DNA from 2 places in the Pantoea trifolii genome. Region 1 is predicted to be linked to the other one. Evidence: predicted binding sites of a transcription regulator. Region 1 holds the regulator's gene; the other holds the start of a gene.
What was found. Region 1 encodes sigma-54, which starts transcription at its own class of promoters, with help from an activator protein. Its sites were predicted from a motif close to GTTGGCACANNTTTCGCTNT; they were not measured.
Positions count from the first base shown of each region.

Region 2: NQH49_RS17565 (gamma carbonic anhydrase family protein) is a predicted target of sigma-54. The motif match lies at 6,436-6,455, and genes of this name have one in related genera.

Region 1 covers NZ_JANIET010000001.1:542,760-552,417, reverse strand. Annotated here, with positions in the region: gene mlaE (lipid asymmetry maintenance ABC transporter permease subunit MlaE) at 1-115, opposite strand, end outside; gene mlaF (phospholipid ABC transporter ATP-binding protein MlaF) at 120-935, opposite strand; gene NQH49_RS02420 (calcium/sodium antiporter) at 1,163-2,146, shown strand; gene kdsD (arabinose-5-phosphate isomerase KdsD) at 2,160-3,140, shown strand; gene kdsC (3-deoxy-manno-octulosonate-8-phosphatase KdsC) at 3,154-3,720, shown strand; gene lptC (LPS export ABC transporter periplasmic protein LptC) at 3,717-4,289, shown strand; gene lptA (lipopolysaccharide ABC transporter substrate-binding protein LptA) at 4,264-4,818, shown strand; gene lptB (LPS export ABC transporter ATP-binding protein) at 4,824-5,549, shown strand; gene rpoN (RNA polymerase factor sigma-54) at 5,598-7,037, shown strand; gene hpf (ribosome hibernation promoting factor) at 7,059-7,346, shown strand; gene ptsN (PTS IIA-like nitrogen regulatory protein PtsN) at 7,506-7,988, shown strand; gene rapZ (RNase adapter RapZ) at 8,041-8,895, shown strand; gene npr (PTS phosphocarrier protein NPr) at 8,892-9,164, shown strand; gene mtgA (monofunctional biosynthetic peptidoglycan transglycosylase) at 9,170-9,658, opposite strand, start outside.
Region 2 covers NZ_JANIET010000001.1:3,786,969-3,796,626, forward strand. Annotated here, with positions in the region: gene NQH49_RS17525 (amino acid ABC transporter ATP-binding protein) at 1-445, shown strand, start outside; rRNA gene rrf (5S ribosomal RNA) at 596-711, opposite strand; tRNA gene NQH49_RS17535 (tRNA-Thr) at 748-823, opposite strand; rRNA gene rrf (5S ribosomal RNA) at 839-954, opposite strand; rRNA gene NQH49_RS17545 (23S ribosomal RNA) at 1,060-3,965, opposite strand; tRNA gene NQH49_RS17550 (tRNA-Ala) at 4,167-4,242, opposite strand; tRNA gene NQH49_RS17555 (tRNA-Ile) at 4,359-4,435, opposite strand; rRNA gene NQH49_RS17560 (16S ribosomal RNA) at 4,509-6,048, opposite strand; gene NQH49_RS17565 (gamma carbonic anhydrase family protein) at 6,540-7,094, shown strand; gene aroE (shikimate dehydrogenase) at 7,104-7,925, opposite strand; gene tsaC (L-threonylcarbamoyladenylate synthase type 1 TsaC) at 7,929-8,504, opposite strand; gene NQH49_RS17580 (DNA topoisomerase family protein) at 8,501-9,055, opposite strand; gene smg (DUF494 family protein Smg) at 9,083-9,556, opposite strand; gene dprA (DNA-protecting protein DprA) at 9,528-9,658, opposite strand, start outside.

The sequences.
Region 1 (9,658 bases):
GACGAAACGCCGGCTTACCCACCAGCGCATGAAAGAGCATGAGGCCTGCGCGGCCAAAAGCGGCACAGGTATTAATTCCCTGACGTCCAAATGACGCTAGCGCCTGTAACAACATCAGTTTACGTTCTCCCTGAGCGGGTCAAGTCGCTGAGATAATCGCCAGCGGCAAAGCGAAACGGCACCGGACCATCCGCATGACCCTCGATAAACTGGCGCACACGCGGATCGGGATTTTCCCGCAGTTCCGGCGCGCTGCCCTGAGCAATAATTTTTTGTCCGGCAACAATATAGGCATGATCGGCAATGCTCAATACCTCAGGCACATCGTGTGAAACCACAATGCAGGTCAGGCCCAAAGCATGATTAAGTTCGTCAATTAATTTCACCAGCACGCCCATGGTGATCGGATCCTGGCCGACAAAAGGCTCATCGAACATGATCAGTTCCGGTTCCAGCGCGATAGCACGCGCCAGCGCCGCACGGCGCGCCATACCGCCGGAGAGTTCGGCAGGCATCAGTTTCGCAGCACCACGCAAACCCACCGCTTCCAGCTTCATCAATACGGTGCTGTGCAACAGTTCTGGTGGCAGTTGCGTATGTTCACGCAATGGCCAGGCAACGTTTTCATACACGTTGAGATCGGTAAACAGCGCGCCTGACTGAAACAGCATGCTCATTTTTTTACGCGCTTCGTACAATTTCGTGCGGGAAAGCGTCGGGATATTCTGATCGCGGAACCAAATCTCGCCTTTATCGGGCTGTAATTGCCCGCCAATCAGACGTAAAAGCGTGGTTTTACCAATTCCGGACGGCCCCATGATCGCGGTGACTTTACCGGCGGGTACCGTTAACGAGATATCGTCAAAGATTGTACGATCTCCGCGCGTGAAACTGACGCCACGAACCTCAACCAGATTCGTTTGCTGCTGGATCATCTTTACCTCTTTATGCGGATCGGGCGCTATCAAAACGGTGGATGGTAGCCTGGTCGCCTCGAATGCACGATAGTTTTACAGAAACTTACCCACTTAGTGTGGCGAAAACGGCCTTAAAATTTACTTTTGCCTCTCAGACAGTCAAAATCAGCGCCTGTTAGTGTGTGCAGAATGTTTTTACCTGTCGGACAAGGTTCGCCGACACCTCCATCCATCAAGGATTTTTAATGTTCGTAGCCTCTGCCTTGCTGTTTATCGGATTGATTTTACTGGTTTACGGCGCCGACCGTCTGGTATTTAGCGCCGCGATCCTCTGTCGATCCTTTGGCATCCCACCACTGATCATAGGCATGACGGTGGTGAGCATTGGCACATCATTGCCGGAATTAATTGTCTCATTTTCGGCCGCACAGCATGGACAGATGGATTTAGCGGTTGGCACCGCGCTGGGCTCGAACATCACCAACATTCTCTTGATTCTGGGTGGCGCAGCGTTGCTCCACCCATTGACAGTACACTCCAATCTGATTCGGCGCGAACTGCCATTAATGCTGCTAGTCTCACTGCTCAGCGGCATCATGCTGTTTGATAATCATCTGAGCCGTCTTGATGGCGTTGCGCTGCTACTGATCGCGCTGGGTTATCTGCTGGTGGTGATCCGCATTGCTCGCCGCGCTGAACGTGACAATAACGACACGCTCACCCGTGAACAGCTGGCCGAACTGCCGCGCGACGAAGCTGGCAACACCGTGGCCTTTCTGTGGCTGGCAGTCGCGCTAATTATTCTGCCGATGTCAACGCGGATGGTGATCGACAACGCCACCGTCTTTGCCGACTACTTCGGTGTGAGCGAACTGGTGATGGGCCTGACGCTGATTGCCGTCGGCACCAGCTTACCCGAACTGGCTACCGTTGTGGCCGGCGCGCTGAAAGGTGAGGACGATATCGCTATCGGTAACCTGATCGGCGCCAACATTTTCAATCTGGCGATTGTGCTCGGCCTACCAGCGCTGATTCATCCCGGCAGCGTTGATGCGCATGCCTTCGCACGTGATTACTGGGTGATGCTGGCAGTGAGCGTGCTGTTCGCCCTGCTCTGCCTGCTGCGCAAACGCCGTATTGGCCGTATCGCAGGCACACTATTATTAGGTGGTTTTATCGCGTGGGTGCTGTGGCTGTGGCTCAGCCCCATGCTTATCACAAGCTATTAAGGACGGACTGACCATGTCACATCAGCAACCGGATTTCGATTTTCAGCAAGCAGGTAAAGCGGTGCTGCGCATCGAACGCGAAGGGCTGGAGCAGCTTGATCAATATATCAATGATGATTTCGATCGCGCTTGCGCGATGATCTTTGCCTGCCGAGGCAAAGTGGTGGTGATGGGCATGGGAAAATCCGGACATATCGGTAAAAAGATGGCCGCGACGTTTGCCAGCACCGGTACGCCCTCTTTCTTTGTGCATCCCGGTGAAGCCAGCCACGGCGATCTCGGCATGGTCAGCACCAATGACGTGGTGATCGCGATTTCCAATAGCGGTGAATCCGGCGAAATCCTGGCGTTGGTGCCGGTGTTAAAGCGCCAGAAGGTGCAGCTGATCTGTATTACCGGGCGTCCGGACAGCGCGATGGGCCGCGCCGCGGATGTGCATCTGTGCGTGAAAGTGCCGCAGGAAGCCTGTCCGCTCGGCCTGGCGCCGACCACCAGCACCACCGCGACCTTAGTCATGGGTGATGCGCTGGCCGTGGCGTTGCTGGAAGCGCGCGGATTTACCCAGGAAGATTTTGCGCTGTCGCATCCCGGCGGTGCGCTGGGCCGCAAACTGCTGCTGCACGTCAGCGATATCATGCACAGCGGCGATGAAATCCCGCACGTCAGCCGTGATGCGTCGATGCGTGATGCGCTGCTGGAAATTACCCGCAAGAATCTTGGTTTAACGGTGATTGTCGATGACCTGATGAAAATCGAAGGCATCTTCACCGATGGTGACTTGCGCCGCGTGTTCGATATGGGCATCGATTTCCAGAAAGCCACCATTCAGGAAGTGATGACCAGCGGCGGTATTCGCGTGCGCCCGAATATGCTCGCGGTCGATGCCCTTAATCTGATGCAAAACAAAAACATCACCGCCCTGCTGGTGGCCGATGACGATCGCCTGCTCGGTGTGGTACATATGCATGACATGCTGCGCGCTGGCGTAGTCTGAACAGGAAGAAACAATGAGTGCTGAAACAGCAATGGTCGAGACGTGCTACGGTCCGGTGAGCGCGGAAGTCATGGCGCGTGCTGCGAAGATTCGCCTGCTGATTTGTGACGTTGATGGCGTGATGTCGGATGGCGTGATTTACATGGGTAACAGCGGTGAAGAGTTGAAAGCTTTTAACGTGCGCGATGGTTATGGCGTGCGTTGCCTGCTGACCTCCGGCGTTGAAGTGGCTATTATTACCGGCCGCAAAGCAAAACTGCTGGAAGATCGCTGTAAGACGCTCGGCATTACGCATCTTTACCAGGGACAATCGGATAAGCTTTTGGCCTGGCGGGAACTCCTGGATAAACTGTCATTGACCGCAGAGCAGGTCGCCTACATTGGCGATGACCTGATCGACTGGCCGGTGATGGCGCAGGCGGGTTTGAGCGTGGCCGTTGCCGATGCCCACCCGATTTTACTGCCGCGCGCGCATTATGTGACCCGCATTGCCGGTGGGCGCGGCGCGGTACGTGAGTTGTGCGATCTGATCTTGATGGCGCAGAACAAATTTGAGGATGCCAAAGGGCAATCAATATGAGTAAGAGCAGGCGTTGGATGACGCTGATCCTGGCCTTGATCGCCTTAGTGCTGATCGGCTGGAATCTCACCAACCAGGATGACGACCGAACGCCGGTAGCAACCAACGATCAAGCGCCAACCTACACCAGCGAGAAATCGAACACGGTGGTGTATAACCCAACAGGCGCGCTGGGCTATAAGCTGGTCTCCGATAAAGTCACCTACTTTGCTGCCGATGAGATAAGTTGGTTCGATAATCCGGTGATGACCACCTATGACGTAAACAAAGTCGCGACATGGTCGGTGCGCGCCGATAAGGCAAAGCTGACTAAAGATCGTATGCTTTATCTTTATGGCAACGTTGTCGTCAATACCTTGACCCAGGATTCACAGCTTGAGCGCATCCTTACCGATAACGCTCAGGTTAATTTGGTCACCCAGGATGTGACATCTGACGATCAAGTCACCCTTTTTGGCCGCAGTTTTAATTCCACTGGCATGAAAATGCGCGGCAATTTACGGACGAAACACGCAGAGCTGCTTGAAAAGGTCAAAACTTCCTATGAAATTCAAAATGAACAAAAATAGCCTTAAGTTATTGCTGGTGGGTACGCTGCTGGCAACGAGCCTGCCTGCGCTGGCATTAACTGGCGACTCAGACAAGCCGGTGAATATTGACTCCGTCAACCAGGCGCTGGACCTGCAGGGCAACGTCGCGACCTTTACCGGCAACGTGATTGTGACCCAGGGTTCCATCAAGATTACCGCCGATAAAGTGGTCGTCACCCGTCCGGGCGGCGATAGCAAGAAAACCATCGTTGATGCTTACGGCACGCCAGCCACCTTCTATCAGATGCAGGATAACGGCAAGCCGGTGCAAGGCCACGCCAGTAAACTGCACTATGAACTGGCGAACGATTTTGTTGAACTGACCGGTAATGCCTTCATTCAGCAGCAGGACAGCAACATCAAAGGCGACCGCATCACTTACCTGGTGAAAGAGCAGAAGATGCAGGCGTTCAGCCAGGGTGACAGCAAGCGCGTGACCACCGTTCTGGTTCCGTCGCAGCTGCAGGACAAAAACGGTTCGTCCGCGAGCCCTAAAAAGAGTAACTGATTGCTATGGCAACACTAATCGCTGAGAACCTGGCGAAAGCCTACAAAGGCCGCCGCGTGGTGGAAGATGTTAGCCTGCAGGTAAAATCCGGCGAGATTGTCGGCCTGCTGGGCCCAAACGGTGCCGGTAAAACCACCACCTTTTACATGGTGGTCGGAATTGTGCCGCGCGATGCGGGCCGCATCATAATTGATGATGAAGACATCAGCATCCTGCCGCTGCATGCGCGCGCCCGTCGCGGTATCGGCTATCTGCCGCAGGAAGCCTCGATCTTCCGCCGCCTGAGCGTGTACGACAACCTGATGGCGGTGCTGCAGATCCGTGATGATCTGACAGAAGAGCAGCGTCAGGATCGTGCCAACGAGCTGATGGAAGAGTTCCATATAGGCCATCTGCGCGACAGCATGGGCCAGGCGCTGTCGGGTGGTGAACGCCGTCGTGTGGAAATTGCCCGCGCGCTGGCGGCTAATCCGAAATTCATCCTGCTGGATGAGCCTTTTGCCGGTGTTGACCCGATTTCGGTTATCGACATCAAAAAAATCATCGAGCATCTGCGTGACAGCGGCCTTGGCGTACTGATTACCGACCACAACGTGCGTGAAACCCTCGCGGTGTGTGAACGCGCGTATATCGTTAGCCAGGGTCATTTAATTGCCCATGGCACGCCTGATGAAATTCTTGTAGATGAGCAGGTTAAGCGTGTTTATTTGGGCGAAGAGTTCAGACTCTGATAAGGTGTCGTAACACCCTACGTTTGCTTAGGAAATTCTAACCGAATTATGAAGCAAGGTTTGCAACTCAGGCTCAGCCAACAGCTGGCGATGACTCCACAGTTGCAGCAAGCCATTCGCTTGCTGCAACTCTCTACGCTTGAACTCCAGCAAGAACTCCAACTGGCGCTGGAAAGCAATCCGCTGCTTGAACAAACCGATCTGCACGAAGAAATCGACGCGCGAGAATTTCAGGAACAAGAGAGTGATTCATTAGACACACGTGAAGCACTTGAACAGAAAGACATGCCTGAAGATCTCCCGCTCGACGCCACCTGGGACGAAATCTACACGGCGGGCACGCCGTCAGGCACCGGCACCGATTACCAGGATGACGAACTGCCAATCTATCAGGGCGAAACCACGCAATCGCTGCAGGATTATCTTATGTGGCAAGTGGAGTTAACGCCGTTCACTGATACCGATCGCGCCATCGCCACATCCATTGTTGATGCCATTGACGACACCGGCTATCTCACCGTCAACTTACAAGATATTTATGACAGTATTGGCGATGAAGAGCTGACGCTGGAAGAAGTTGAAGCCGTGCTCAAGCGCGTGCAGCGTTTTGATCCAGTCGGCGTTGGTGCCCGTGATTTGCGTGATTGCCTGTTAGTCCAGCTGTCGCAATATGATGCCGCCACGCCCATGCTGGCGGAAGCGCGCCTGATTGTGAGCGAACATCTTGATCTGCTGGCCAACCATGATTTCCGCAGCCTGATACGCGTAACCCGTCTGAAGGAAGAGGTGCTGAAGGAGGCGATGTTGCTGATTCAGTCACTGGATCCGCGCCCTGGCCAGTCAATCAATACCAGCGAACCGGAATATGTCATTCCCGATGTGCTGGTGCGTAAAATCAGCAAGCGCTGGACAGTTGAACTCAATTCCGACAGCATGCCGCGCCTGAAAATCAATCAGCAGTATGCTGCGATGGGCGGAGCTGGCCGTAATGAAAGCGATAATCAGTATATTCGTAGCAACTTACAGGAAGCCAAGTGGCTGATTAAGAGCCTGGAGAGCCGTAACGACACGCTGCTGAAAGTGACACGCTGTATCGTTGAACAGCAGCAGGCATTTTTTGAGCAGGGTGAGGAGTACATGCGTCCGATGGTGCTGGCGGATATCGCTCAGGCTGTTGATATGCACGAATCCACTATTTCCCGCGTGACCACGCAAAAGTATTTACACAGCCCGCGTGGCATCTTTGAACTGAAGTATTTTTTCTCCAGTCACGTCAACACCGAGGGCGGCGGCGAAGCCTCGTCTACGGCGATTCGTGCATTAGTGAAAAAATTGATCTCGGCGGAAAACCCCGCAAAACCCTTGAGCGACAGCAAACTGACCTCCATGTTATCCGAACAGGGCATCATGGTAGCGCGACGTACGGTTGCTAAATATCGCGAGTCTTTATCTATACCGCCATCAAACCAGCGTAAACAGCTGGTTTGACCGAACGAAGAAGGAAGACCTATGCAGCTAAACCTTACCGGACTTAATGTTGAGATTACCGAACCTCTGCGTGAATTTGTAAATACCAAATTTGCCAAACTGGAACACTATTTTGATCGTATCAATCAGGTTTATATTGTTCTGAAGGTTGAGAAGGTGACGCAGATTGCGGATGCAACACTGCACGTCAACGGCGGGGAGCTGCACGCCACATCGGAAGCGGAAGACATGTACGCGGCCATCGACGGGTTAATCGACAAGCTTTCCCGTCAGCTGACCAAACACAAAGACAAACTGAAAAAACACTAACCTTCACGCTTGCAGAGTGCTGACTGATTCGGCACTTAGAGCTTAATGGGGCGGATATTACCGCCCCGTTTTGTCATCTGCGCAAGCGCCAGCGGGCGAACGGCAATGAAATCAATCGCCTGAACCTCGCGGCTATGTGAACTCGCAAGTGAAACGATGATGAACAACGATCTAACACTGGAATTGAGCTCGGTCCTTTCACTGGACTGTACCCGTAGCGGCGTACACTGCCAGAGTAAAAAACGCGCGCTGGAAATTATCAGCGAGCTGGCAGCGAAGCAGCTCAATCTGCCGCACCAGACGCTTTTCGAAGCCATCCTGACCCGCGAACGTATGGGCAGTACCGGTATTGGCAACGGCATTGCCATTCCACATGGCAAGCTGGAGGAGGACACATTACGCGCTGTCGGCGTGTTTATCAGCCTCGATCAGCCTATCGCTTTTGATGCGGTAGACAATCAGCCGGTTGACCTGCTGTTTGCCCTGCTGGTACCTGCAGACCAGTGTAAAACCCACTTGCACACGCTTTCGCTGGTTGCCAAACGTCTGGCGGATAAAACCGTCTGTCGTCGTTTGCGTGCGGCACAGAGCGACGAAGAGCTCTACGCCATTATCACAGAAGCTCAGGAAGCACACTCTTAAGCGAGAAACACTTTTACCGGCCTGTTCGCCGGTTTAAAACGGGAGAAATGTGATGGTGCTGATGATCGTTAGCGGTCGGTCAGGCTCAGGAAAATCAGTCGCGCTGCGTGCCCTTGAAGATATGGGCTTTTACTGTGTCGACAACTTGCCGGTGGTTTTGCTGCCGGAGCTGGCGAATACCTTAACCGAACGCAATATCTCTGCGGCGGTCAGCATTGACGTGCGCAACATGCCGGAATCACCGGAAGTCTTTGAAGCCGCGCTCAACAATCTGCCTGATACCTTCTCGCCGCAACTGCTGTTTCTCGATACCGATCGCAACACGCTGATTCGCCGCTACAGCGATACGCGTCGTCTGCATCCGCTCTCCAGCAAAAATCTGTCGCTGGAGAGTGCTATCGATGAAGAGAATGATCTGCTGGAGCCGCTGCGCTCACGCGCCGATCTGATTATCGATACCTCCGAGATGTCGGTTCATGAATTGGCGGAGATGCTGCGCACGCGCCTGCTGGGCAAGCGCGAGCGTGAACTCACCATGGTGTTTGAGTCATTCGGCTTCAAACACGGCATTCCAATCGACGCCGATTATGTCTTCGATGTGCGCTTCCTGCCGAACCCGCATTGGGATCCCAAACTGCGTCCGATGACCGGCCTGGATCGTCCGGTTGCCGCCTTCCTCGATCGCCACACCGAAGTACATAACTTTATCTATCAAACGCGCAGCTACCTGGAACTGTGGCTGCCGATGCTGGAAACCAACAACCGCAGCTATCTCACCGTCGCCATCGGCTGTACTGGCGGGAAGCACCGCTCAGTGTATATCGCTGAACAATTGGCGGATTATTTCCGTTCACGCGGTAAAAACGTGCAATCTCGTCATCGCACTCTGGAAAAACGTAAATCATGACCGTGAAGCAAACCGTTGAGATTCGTAACAAGCTGGGCATGCACGCGCGCCCGGCAATGAAGCTGTTCGAGCTGGTGCAGAGTTTTGATGCTGAAGTGTTGCTGCGTAACGAATCGGGCACCGAAGCCGAAGCCAGCAGCGTGATTGCGCTGCTGATGCTCGACTCAGCGAAAGGCGGCCATATTGAGATTGAAGCCAGCGGCCCGCAGGAAGAGCAGGCGCTGGCAGCGGTTATAGAACTGTTTGAAGCGGGCTTTGACGAAGATTAAACCTATCAATGCAGCTTGTATCGGTTGAGGAAACCTTCGCCGCCCAACTGGCGCATCTGCCGCATAATCCACTGCTGGCGCTGCCGCGTGTAGCCTGAAGGCGCATCAGCGCGGAAACGGATCGGATTGGGCAGAACCGCTGCCAGTAATGCCGCTTCAGACATCGTCAGACGGCTGGCGGGTTTGTGGAAATAGCGCTGTGAAGCCTCTTCCACGCCAAACACGCCGTCGCCAAATTCTGCGATATTGAGATAAACCGTCAGGATACGCCTCTTAGTCCACACGGTTTCGATTCCCACCGTTAATCCTGCTTCCAGCCCTTTACGCAACCAGCTGCGACCATCCCACAGCAACAGGTTTTTCGCCGTCTGCTGCGAAAGGGTTGAAGCGCCGCGCATGCGTTCATTGCCATCGTTATCCAGCACTGACTGGATAGCATCAACATCAAAGCCCCAATGCTCAGGGAACTTTTGATCTTCAGAGGCGATAACCGC
Region 2 (9,658 bases), 3.2 Mb from region 1:
TCTGCAAAACTGTACGCTGGCGCCGATTTGGGTACGCAAAATGCCGAAGAAAGAAGCGGAAGAGTTGGCCATGCATTACCTCCAGCGTGTGCGCATTGCCGAGCATGCGCATAAGTTTCCCGGCCAGCTTTCGGGTGGTCAGCAGCAGCGCGTGGCTATCGCTCGTTCACTCTGTATGAAGCCGAAAATTATGCTGTTTGATGAGCCAACTTCAGCGCTCGATCCTGAGATGGTCAAAGAGGTGCTCGATACGATGATTGGCCTGGCAGAAGATGGCATGACCATGCTGTGTGTTACCCATGAGATGGGATTTGCGCGTACCGTGGCGGATCGCGTGATCTTTATGGATCGCGGTGAAATCGTGGAAGAAGCTCCACCTCAGGAGTTCTTCGCTAACCCGAAATCAGAACGTACGCGTGCGTTTCTGTCGCAGGTTATTCATTAATATCCAGATAGTGAGATTGAAAAGCGCCTCTGCTGCAAAGCAGGGGCTTTTTTATAACTGCAATTTTAATGGGGTGCTTTTGGCGGGCATAGACGGTTTTGATGCATACAAAAAAGCCCTGAACTTTCGTTCAGGGCTTTTGTGTTTGATGCCTGGCAGTTCCCTACTCTCGCATGGGGAGACCCCACACTACCATTGGCGCTACGGCGTTTCACTTCTGAGTTCGGCATGGGGTCAGGTGGGACCACCGCGCTAAAGCCGCCAGGCAAATTCTGTAATTTACCGAACTCACGCTTTAAAACTGGTGCTGATACCCAGAGTCGAACTGGGGACCTCACCCTTACCAAGGGTGCGCTCTACCAACTGAGCCATATCAGCACACTTTAATTTGATGCCTGGCAGTTCCCTACTCTCGCATGGGGAGACCCCACACTACCATCGGCGCTACGGCGTTTCACTTCTGAGTTCGGCATGGGGTCAGGTGGGACCACCGCGCTAAAGCCGCCAGGCAAATTCTTTGCGCAAAAACGAATAACATCCGCTTCTGCTAAATCTTTAATCCGTAAAACAAGCTGAAAATCCGGTCTCTCAGACCAAAACGCCTCTGGCGTTGTAAGGTTAAGCCTCACGGGTCATTAGTACCGGTTAGCTCAACGCATCGCTGCGCTTACACATCCGGCCTATCAACGTCGTAGTCTTCAACGTCCCTTCAGGACTCTCAAGGAGTCAGGGAGAACTCATCTCGGGGCAAGTTTCGTGCTTAGATGCTTTCAGCACTTATCTTTTCCGCACTTAGCTACCGGGCAGTGCCATTGGCATGACAACCCGAACACCAGTGGTGCGTTCACTCCGGTCCTCTCGTACTAGGAGCAACCCCCCTCAATTCTCCAGCGCCCACGGCAGATAGGGACCGAACTGTCTCACGACGTTCTAAACCCAGCTCGCGTACCACTTTAAACGGCGAACAGCCGTACCCTTGGGACCTACTTCAGCCCCAGGATGTGATGAGCCGACATCGAGGTGCCAAACACCGCCGTCGATATGAACTCTTGGGCGGTATCAGCCTGTTATCCCCGGAGTACCTTTTATCCGTTGAGCGATGGCCCTTCCATTCAGAACCACCGGATCACTATGACCTGCTTTCGCACCTGCTCGAGCCGTCACTCTCGCAGTCAAGCTGGCTTATGCCATTGCACTAACCTCCTGATGTCCGACCAGGATTAGCCAACCTTCGTGCTCCTCCGTTACTCTTTGGGAGGAGACCGCCCCAGTCAAACTACCCACCAGACACTGTCCGCAGCCCGGATTACGGGCCTACGTTAGAACATCAAACATTAAAGGGTGGTATTTCAAGGTTGGCTCCACGCAGACTGGCGTCCACGCTTCAAAGCCTCCCACCTATCCTACACATCAAGGCTCAATGTTCAGTGTCAAGCTATAGTAAAGGTTCACGGGGTCTTTCCGTCTTGCCGCGGGTACACTGCATCTTCACAGCGATTTCAATTTCACTGAGTCTCGGGTGGAGACAGCCTGGCCATCATTACGCCATTCGTGCAGGTCGGAACTTACCCGACAAGGAATTTCGCTACCTTAGGACCGTTATAGTTACGGCCGCCGTTTACCGGGGCTTCGATCAAGAGCTTCTCCTTGCGGATAACCCCATCAATTAACCTTCCGGCACCGGGCAGGCGTCACACCGTATACGTCCACTTTCGTGTTTGCACAGTGCTGTGTTTTTAATAAACAGTTGCAGCCAGCTGGTATCTTCGACTGGCTTCAGCTCCGGGAGCAAGTCCCTTCACCTACGCGCCAGCGTGCCTTCTCCCGAAGTTACGGCACCATTTTGCCTAGTTCCTTCACCCGAGTTCTCTCAAGCGCCTTGGTATTCTCTACCTGACCACCTGTGTCGGTTTGGGGTACGATTTCGTGTTACCTGGAGCTTAGAGGCTTTTCCTGGAAGCAGGGCATCAGTTACTTCACCACCGTAGTGGCTCGTCGTCACGCCTCAGCCTTAAGATATCCCGGATTTACCAAAGATATCAGCCTACACGCTTAAACCGGGACAACCGTCGCCCGGATAACCTAGCCTTCTCCGTCCCCCCTTCGCAGTAACACCAAGTGCAGGAATATTAACCTGCTTCCCATCGACTACGCTTTTCAGCCTCGCCTTAGGGGTCGACTCACCCTGCTCCGATTAACGTTGAACAGGAACCCTTGGTCTTCCGGCGAGCGGGCTTTTCACCCGCTTTATCGTTACTTATGTCAGCATTCGCACTTCTGATACCTCCAGCATGCCTCACAGCACACCTTCAACGGCTTACAGAACGCTCCCCTACCCAACAACACATAGTGTCGCTGCCGCAGCTTCGGTGCATGGTTTAGCCCCGTTACATCTTCCGCGCAGGCCGACTCGACCAGTGAGCTATTACGCTTTCTTTAAATGATGGCTGCTTCTAAGCCAACATCCTGGCTGTCTGTGCCTTCCCACATCGTTTCCCACTTAACCATGACTTTGGGACCTTAGCTGGCGGTCTGGGTTGTTTCCCTCTTCACGACGGACGTTAGCACCCGCCGTGTGTCTCCCGTGATAACATTCTTCGGTATTCGCAGTTTGCATCGGGTTGGTAAGCCGGGATGGCCCCCTAGCCGAAACAGTGCTCTACCCCCGAAGATGAGTTCACGAGGCGCTACCTAAATAGCTTTCGGGGAGAACCAGCTATCTCCCGGTTTGATTGGCCTTTCACCCCCAGCCACAAGTCATCCGCTAATTTTTCAACATTAGTCGGTTCGGTCCTCCAGTTAGTGTTACCCAACCTTCAACCTGCCCATGGCTAGATCACCGGGTTTCGGGTCTATACCCTGCAACTTAACGCCCAGTTAAGACTCGGTTTCCCTGCGGCTCCCCTATACGGTTAACCTTGCTACAGAATATAAGTCGCTGACCCATTATACAAAAGGTACGCAGTCACCCCATTAAAGAGGCTCCCACTGCTTGTACGTACACGGTTTCAGGTTCTGTTTCACTCCCCTCGCCGGGGTTCTTTTCGCCTTTCCCTCACGGTACTGGTTCACTATCGGTCAGTCAGGAGTATTTAGCCTTGGAGGATGGTCCCCCCATATTCAGACAGGATACCACGTGTCCCGCCCTACTCTTCGAACTCACAGTATGTGCACTTTCGTGTACGGGGCTATCACCCGGTATCGCGCGACTTTCCAGACGCTTCCACTAACGCACAAACTGATTCAGGTTCTGGGCTGTTCCCCGTTCGCTCGCCGCTACTGGGGGAATCTCGGTTGATTTCTTTTCCTCTGGGTACTTAGATGTTTCAGTTCCCCAGGTTCGCCTCGCAACACTATGTATTCATGTTGCGATGATGCACTGAGTGCACCGGGTTTCCCCATTCGGACATCGTCGGCTGTAGCGGTTCATATCACCTTACCGACGCTTTACGCAGATTAGCACGTCCTTCATCGCCTCTGACTGCCAGGGCATCCACCGTGTACGCTTAGTCGCTTAACCTCACAACCCACAGGCGTTTTGCAACGCTGCGGACTGCAGGCATTGAGAGACTCGAACATGTTGTTATTCATTTCTTATTACGGAGAAATGAACCAACACGTCGTTTCAATTTTCAGCTTGTTCCGGATTGTTAAAGAGCAATAACTTCGCAATGTACCCGAGGATACATTCTGAAGTTAGTTATCAACGTGGGGTCGTTGATGGTGGAGCTAAGCGGGATCGAACCGCTGACCTCCTGCGTGCAAGGCAGGCGCTCTCCCAGCTGAGCTATAGCCCCATAGAGTTTTGCAAAACGCGTGCTTACCAGGAGAATTCTTTCAGGTTCAAGGCGTGTCGATGCGAAGCATACTCAAGTATGCGAGCTATCGGCACAACGCGGAAACTGGAAGAATTTGGTAGGCCTGAGTGGACTTGAACCACCGACCTCACCCTTATCAGGGGTGCGCTCTAACCACCTGAGCTACAAGCCTGCAGGCGTTTTACGCTCTTCTTTAATTTCATCAGACAATCTGTGTGAGCACTGCGCGGGAAGGTATCTTCAGGTAAGGAGGTGATCCAACCGCAGGTTCCCCTACGGTTACCTTGTTACGACTTCACCCCAGTCATGAATCACAAAGTGGTAAGCGCCCTCCCGAAGGTTAAGCTACCTACTTCTTTTGCAACCCACTCCCATGGTGTGACGGGCGGTGTGTACAAGGCCCGGGAACGTATTCACCGTAGCATTCTGATCTACGATTACTAGCGATTCCGACTTCACGGAGTCGAGTTGCAGACTCCGATCCGGACTACGACGCACTTTATGAGGTCCGCTTGCTCTCGCGAGGTCGCTTCTCTTTGTATGCGCCATTGTAGCACGTGTGTAGCCCTACTCGTAAGGGCCATGATGACTTGACGTCATCCCCACCTTCCTCCAGTTTATCACTGGCAGTCTCCTTTGAGTTCCCGGCCGAACCGCTGGCAACAAAGGATAAGGGTTGCGCTCGTTGCGGGACTTAACCCAACATTTCACAACACGAGCTGACGACAGCCATGCAGCACCTGTCTCACGGTTCCCGAAGGCACTAAAGCATCTCTGCTAAATTCCGTGGATGTCAAGAGTAGGTAAGGTTCTTCGCGTTGCATCGAATTAAACCACATGCTCCACCGCTTGTGCGGGCCCCCGTCAATTCATTTGAGTTTTAACCTTGCGGCCGTACTCCCCAGGCGGTCGACTTAACGCGTTAGCTCCGGAAGCCACTCCTCAAGGGAACAACCTCCAAGTCGACATCGTTTACGGCGTGGACTACCAGGGTATCTAATCCTGTTTGCTCCCCACGCTTTCGCACCTGAGCGTCAGTCTTTGTCCAGGGGGCCGCCTTCGCCACCGGTATTCCTCCAGATCTCTACGCATTTCACCGCTACACCTGGAATTCTACCCCCCTCTACAAGACTCTAGCCTGCCAGTTTCGAATGCAGTTCCCAGGTTAAGCCCGGGGATTTCACATCCGACTTGACAGACCGCCTGCGTGCGCTTTACGCCCAGTAATTCCGATTAACGCTTGCACCCTCCGTATTACCGCGGCTGCTGGCACGGAGTTAGCCGGTGCTTCTTCTGCGGGTAACGTCAATCGGTGAAGCTATTAACTTCACCGCCTTCCTCCCCGCTGAAAGTACTTTACAACCCGAAGGCCTTCTTCATACACGCGGCATGGCTGCATCAGGCTTGCGCCCATTGTGCAATATTCCCCACTGCTGCCTCCCGTAGGAGTCTGGACCGTGTCTCAGTTCCAGTGTGGCTGGTCATCCTCTCAGACCAGCTAGGGATCGTCGCCTAGGTGAGCCATTACCCCACCTACTAGCTAATCCCATCTGGGCACATCCGATGGTGTGAGGCCCGAAGGTCCCCCACTTTGGTCTTGCGACGTTATGCGGTATTAGCTACCGTTTCCAGTAGTTATCCCCCTCCATCGGGCAGTTTCCCAGACATTACTCACCCGTCCGCCACTCGTCACCCGAGAGCAAGCTCTCTGTGCTACCGTTCGACTTGCATGTGTTAGGCCTGCCGCCAGCGTTCAATCTGAGCCATGATCAAACTCTTCAATTTAAGTTTGATTTGCTGAAACAAGTTCAGCGGTGCTCATCTGTAAAACGTCATAATGAATTTCATTATGTGTTCACTCGTGAGGCTTTGATATTTTGTTGCGTCCTAAGACGCTGATATCAATCCTGCGAGTGCCCACACAGATTGTCTGATAAATTGTTAAAGAGCGTTGCGAGCAGCGGCTGAACCGTCTGTCGCGAGGTGGCGTATACTACGCTACTCTCCTTCGGAGTCAAACACTTTTTTCAGCGTTTTCATCCGGCGGGATGAATTTCTTCACTCCCTGCTGAGCCGTCTGCGTTGCCGCTTTGCCGTCTCAGTGGTGGCGCATTATAGGGATCCGAATTTTTTGCACAACCCCTTTTTTCGATCTTTTTAATCGACTGCCGAGTTTTCACTCTTTTCGCTGCGATCGCGAGCGATCCGCTCAAAAATCATCTTGTTTATCCGACTTTTAAGCCGCAGGCTTGGTAAAAACGTAAAAGGAGAAGCTCATGTCTACAGCCCTACGACCTTATAAGAACCATTTTCCGCAACAAGGCGACCGCGTGATGATCGACAGCAGCAGCGTGGTGGTGGGTGAAGTACAACTTGCCGATGACGTCAGCATCTGGTCGCTGGTTGCTATTCGCGGTGACGTCAATAAAGTGATGATAGGTAAAAGAAGCAATATTCAGGATGGCAGCGTACTGCATGTCACTCACAAGTCCACCAGCAACCCAGAAGGTTATCCGCTGATTGTCGGCGAAGATGTCACAGTAGGGCATAAGGCGATGCTGCACGGCTGTACTATCGGCAATCGCGTACTGGTTGGTATGGGATCCATTCTACTGGACGGCGTGATCGTTGAAGATGATGTGATGATTGGCGCTGGCAGTTTGGTGCCGCCAGGTAAACGGCTGGAAAGTGGCTACCTGTATTTAGGCAGCCCGGTTAAACAAGTGCGCCCACTCAGTGAAGCGGAGATTGCCGGGCTGCTTTATTCGTCCAACAACTATGTGGGTTGGAAGAATGAATATCTCGATCAGGAAAGCCAAACTCATCCCTGATAGCCAACCTTATCCCTGCTGCATCGACTGCTTTAGTTTGGCAATCACTGGCGTGATCTCTGGCATCACGCCATGCCATAAATGGAAAGCATGAGCGGCTTGACCCACTAACATACCAACGCCATCCGCCAGCTGCTGCGCGCCCTGCTGCTGACACCACACTAAGAATGGTGTCAAACCTTGTTGATAAAACATGTCGTAGCACCGCGTTTGCGCATGAATTAGCGATGTGGCCAACGCCGGAACTTTGCCATCAACACCACTTGAGGTCGCATTAATGATCAGATCAAATTGCTGATCTGCTAATTGCTCTAAGCTGGCCGCTTTAATATCCCCGCTATGCTGGAAAATCTCTACCAGCTGCTCGGCGCGTTCCACGGTGCGATTCACCACCACCAGCGAACATCCGAATGAAAGCAGAGGCAGGATCACACCACGCGCAGCACCACCGGCGCCCACCAGCAGAATTTGATCGCCGGGATGGATCATCTGCAATCGTTCCAGATCGCTGAGCAAGCCGATGCCATCCGTGTTATCCCCGAAGATCTTGCCCTGCGCATCTTTCTTTAAGGTATTAACCGCACCAGATAATGCCGCGCGCTCACTGAGCTCATCGGCAAATTCCCACGCCTGCTGTTTAAAAGGCAGTGTGACATTGGCACCTTTACCGCCTTGCGCAAAAAAATCCGCGATCGACTGTGGAAATCCCTCAAGTGGCGCGCACTCCTTGCCATATCGATGCTCAATGCCAGTTTGCTCAGCGAACAGGCGGTGAATGAAAGGAGATTTGCTATGCGCAATGGGATGACCAAAAACGGCAAAATTTTCCATGTATTAGCCCTGACGGATAAGTTCACCGCTAATGACGTCGCGGATTTCAGAAGGATTCAGTCGCCCACCTGTTTCAGCATGCAAGACCGGGAACTGCGGACCAAATTGCTTAGCAACCTCATCCGCATTACGGCATGGCGGTTCGCCGGAAAGATTGGCGCTGGTCGAAACCAGAGGTTTACCAAAACCACGACACAAAGCCTGTACGTGCGGATGATCGCTAACGCGGATGGCCAGAGAGTCAAAACGCCCGGTTAACCAGCGCGGCGTATGTGGCGAGGCGGGCACCACATAGGTTACCGGGCCAGGCCAACTTTCAAACATACGTTCGCGCTGCAGCACCGAGAGTTCACGATCCGCGATATAAGGTTCCAGCTGCGCGTAATCGGCTGCAATCAAAATGAGTCCCTTCTCGACTGGACGCTGCTTGAGCGCCAAAAGCGCCATTACGGCTTCTTCACTGTCGGGATCGCAGCCCAATCCAAACACGGCTTCGGTTGGATAGGCGATAACTTCCTGTTGCTGTAGTTTCTCAATGCAATAATCGAGACTACCCGCTGAATACTGACTTGGCTTCATGATGATGATTCGTCCTGGACGATAGGCTTACCGCAGCGTTTGCTGGCGCAGAAGCGCTTCATGCCTTGTGCGGTTTTCTTCTCTATTAATAATGGGAACTGGCAATGCGGGCAAACGCCTTCAACCGGCGCTGCGTTAAGGGCAAACTGACAATCTGGATAGCGATCGCAGGAGTAGAAGGTTTTGCCATAGCGCGAGCGCCGTTGTACCAGTTTACCGTTCTGACATTGCGGACAGGCGATAGCTGTTTCATCTGGCTTATCGATGGTTTCGGTGTAATCACATTCCGGATAATGACTGCAACCCACGAACATGCCAAATCGTCCCTGACGCAGAACTTTGTCTGCGCCACACTGCGGGCACGCATGGCCTTCCAGTACTTTAACGACATGACCATCTCCCTGACTTTTCAGCGGGCGGATGTAATCGCAGGTGGGATAATTCACACACCCCAGAAAAGGGCCGTGTTTGCCAGAACGTATAACTAATTCTGCCCCGCAAGCGGGGCAGGGATCGTGTTTAGGCACGGAGAATAGTGCTGATTTACTCATATTACCGGTTGCATCAATCGCAGATTATTAATGCAGCATACCTTCATTGACGTCGAATAACAGTTCTTCCATTTGCTGATAGGCGTTTTCACATCCTGGGATGTTAAACAGCACCATCAACACTACCCATTTGAGATCTTCAAGATCGAATTCGAGGGTATCAAGGGCCATTACACGTTCGATGACCATTTCGCGCGTTTCCATATTCAGCACCTGGACCTGTTCCAGGAACAAAATAAAACCGCGACATTCTGCATCTAAGCGCTGGTTTTCCTCTTCGGTGTAGATTCGCATTGAGAGCGGATCGTTTGCCATGAGTACAGGCGCAACCAAGCCTTCCTGATAATCCGCTAACCGTTCAAGCCAATTCAACGCATTGTAGATATCTTCACGATGAAAACCGGCATCGGTTAAATCATCGGTCAATTTATCCTGATCAACGCGCATTTCAGCTTCGTTGTGGATATACGTCTCAAACAAGTACATAAGTACGTCGAACATGGCATGCCCTCCTCAATCGGACATAGCCGCCGGGTACAGCTGCGATCCATCCTGCTAACTCCAGCTCCAGCAGGTGAGCTGCGATAACTGGCACAGGTTGGC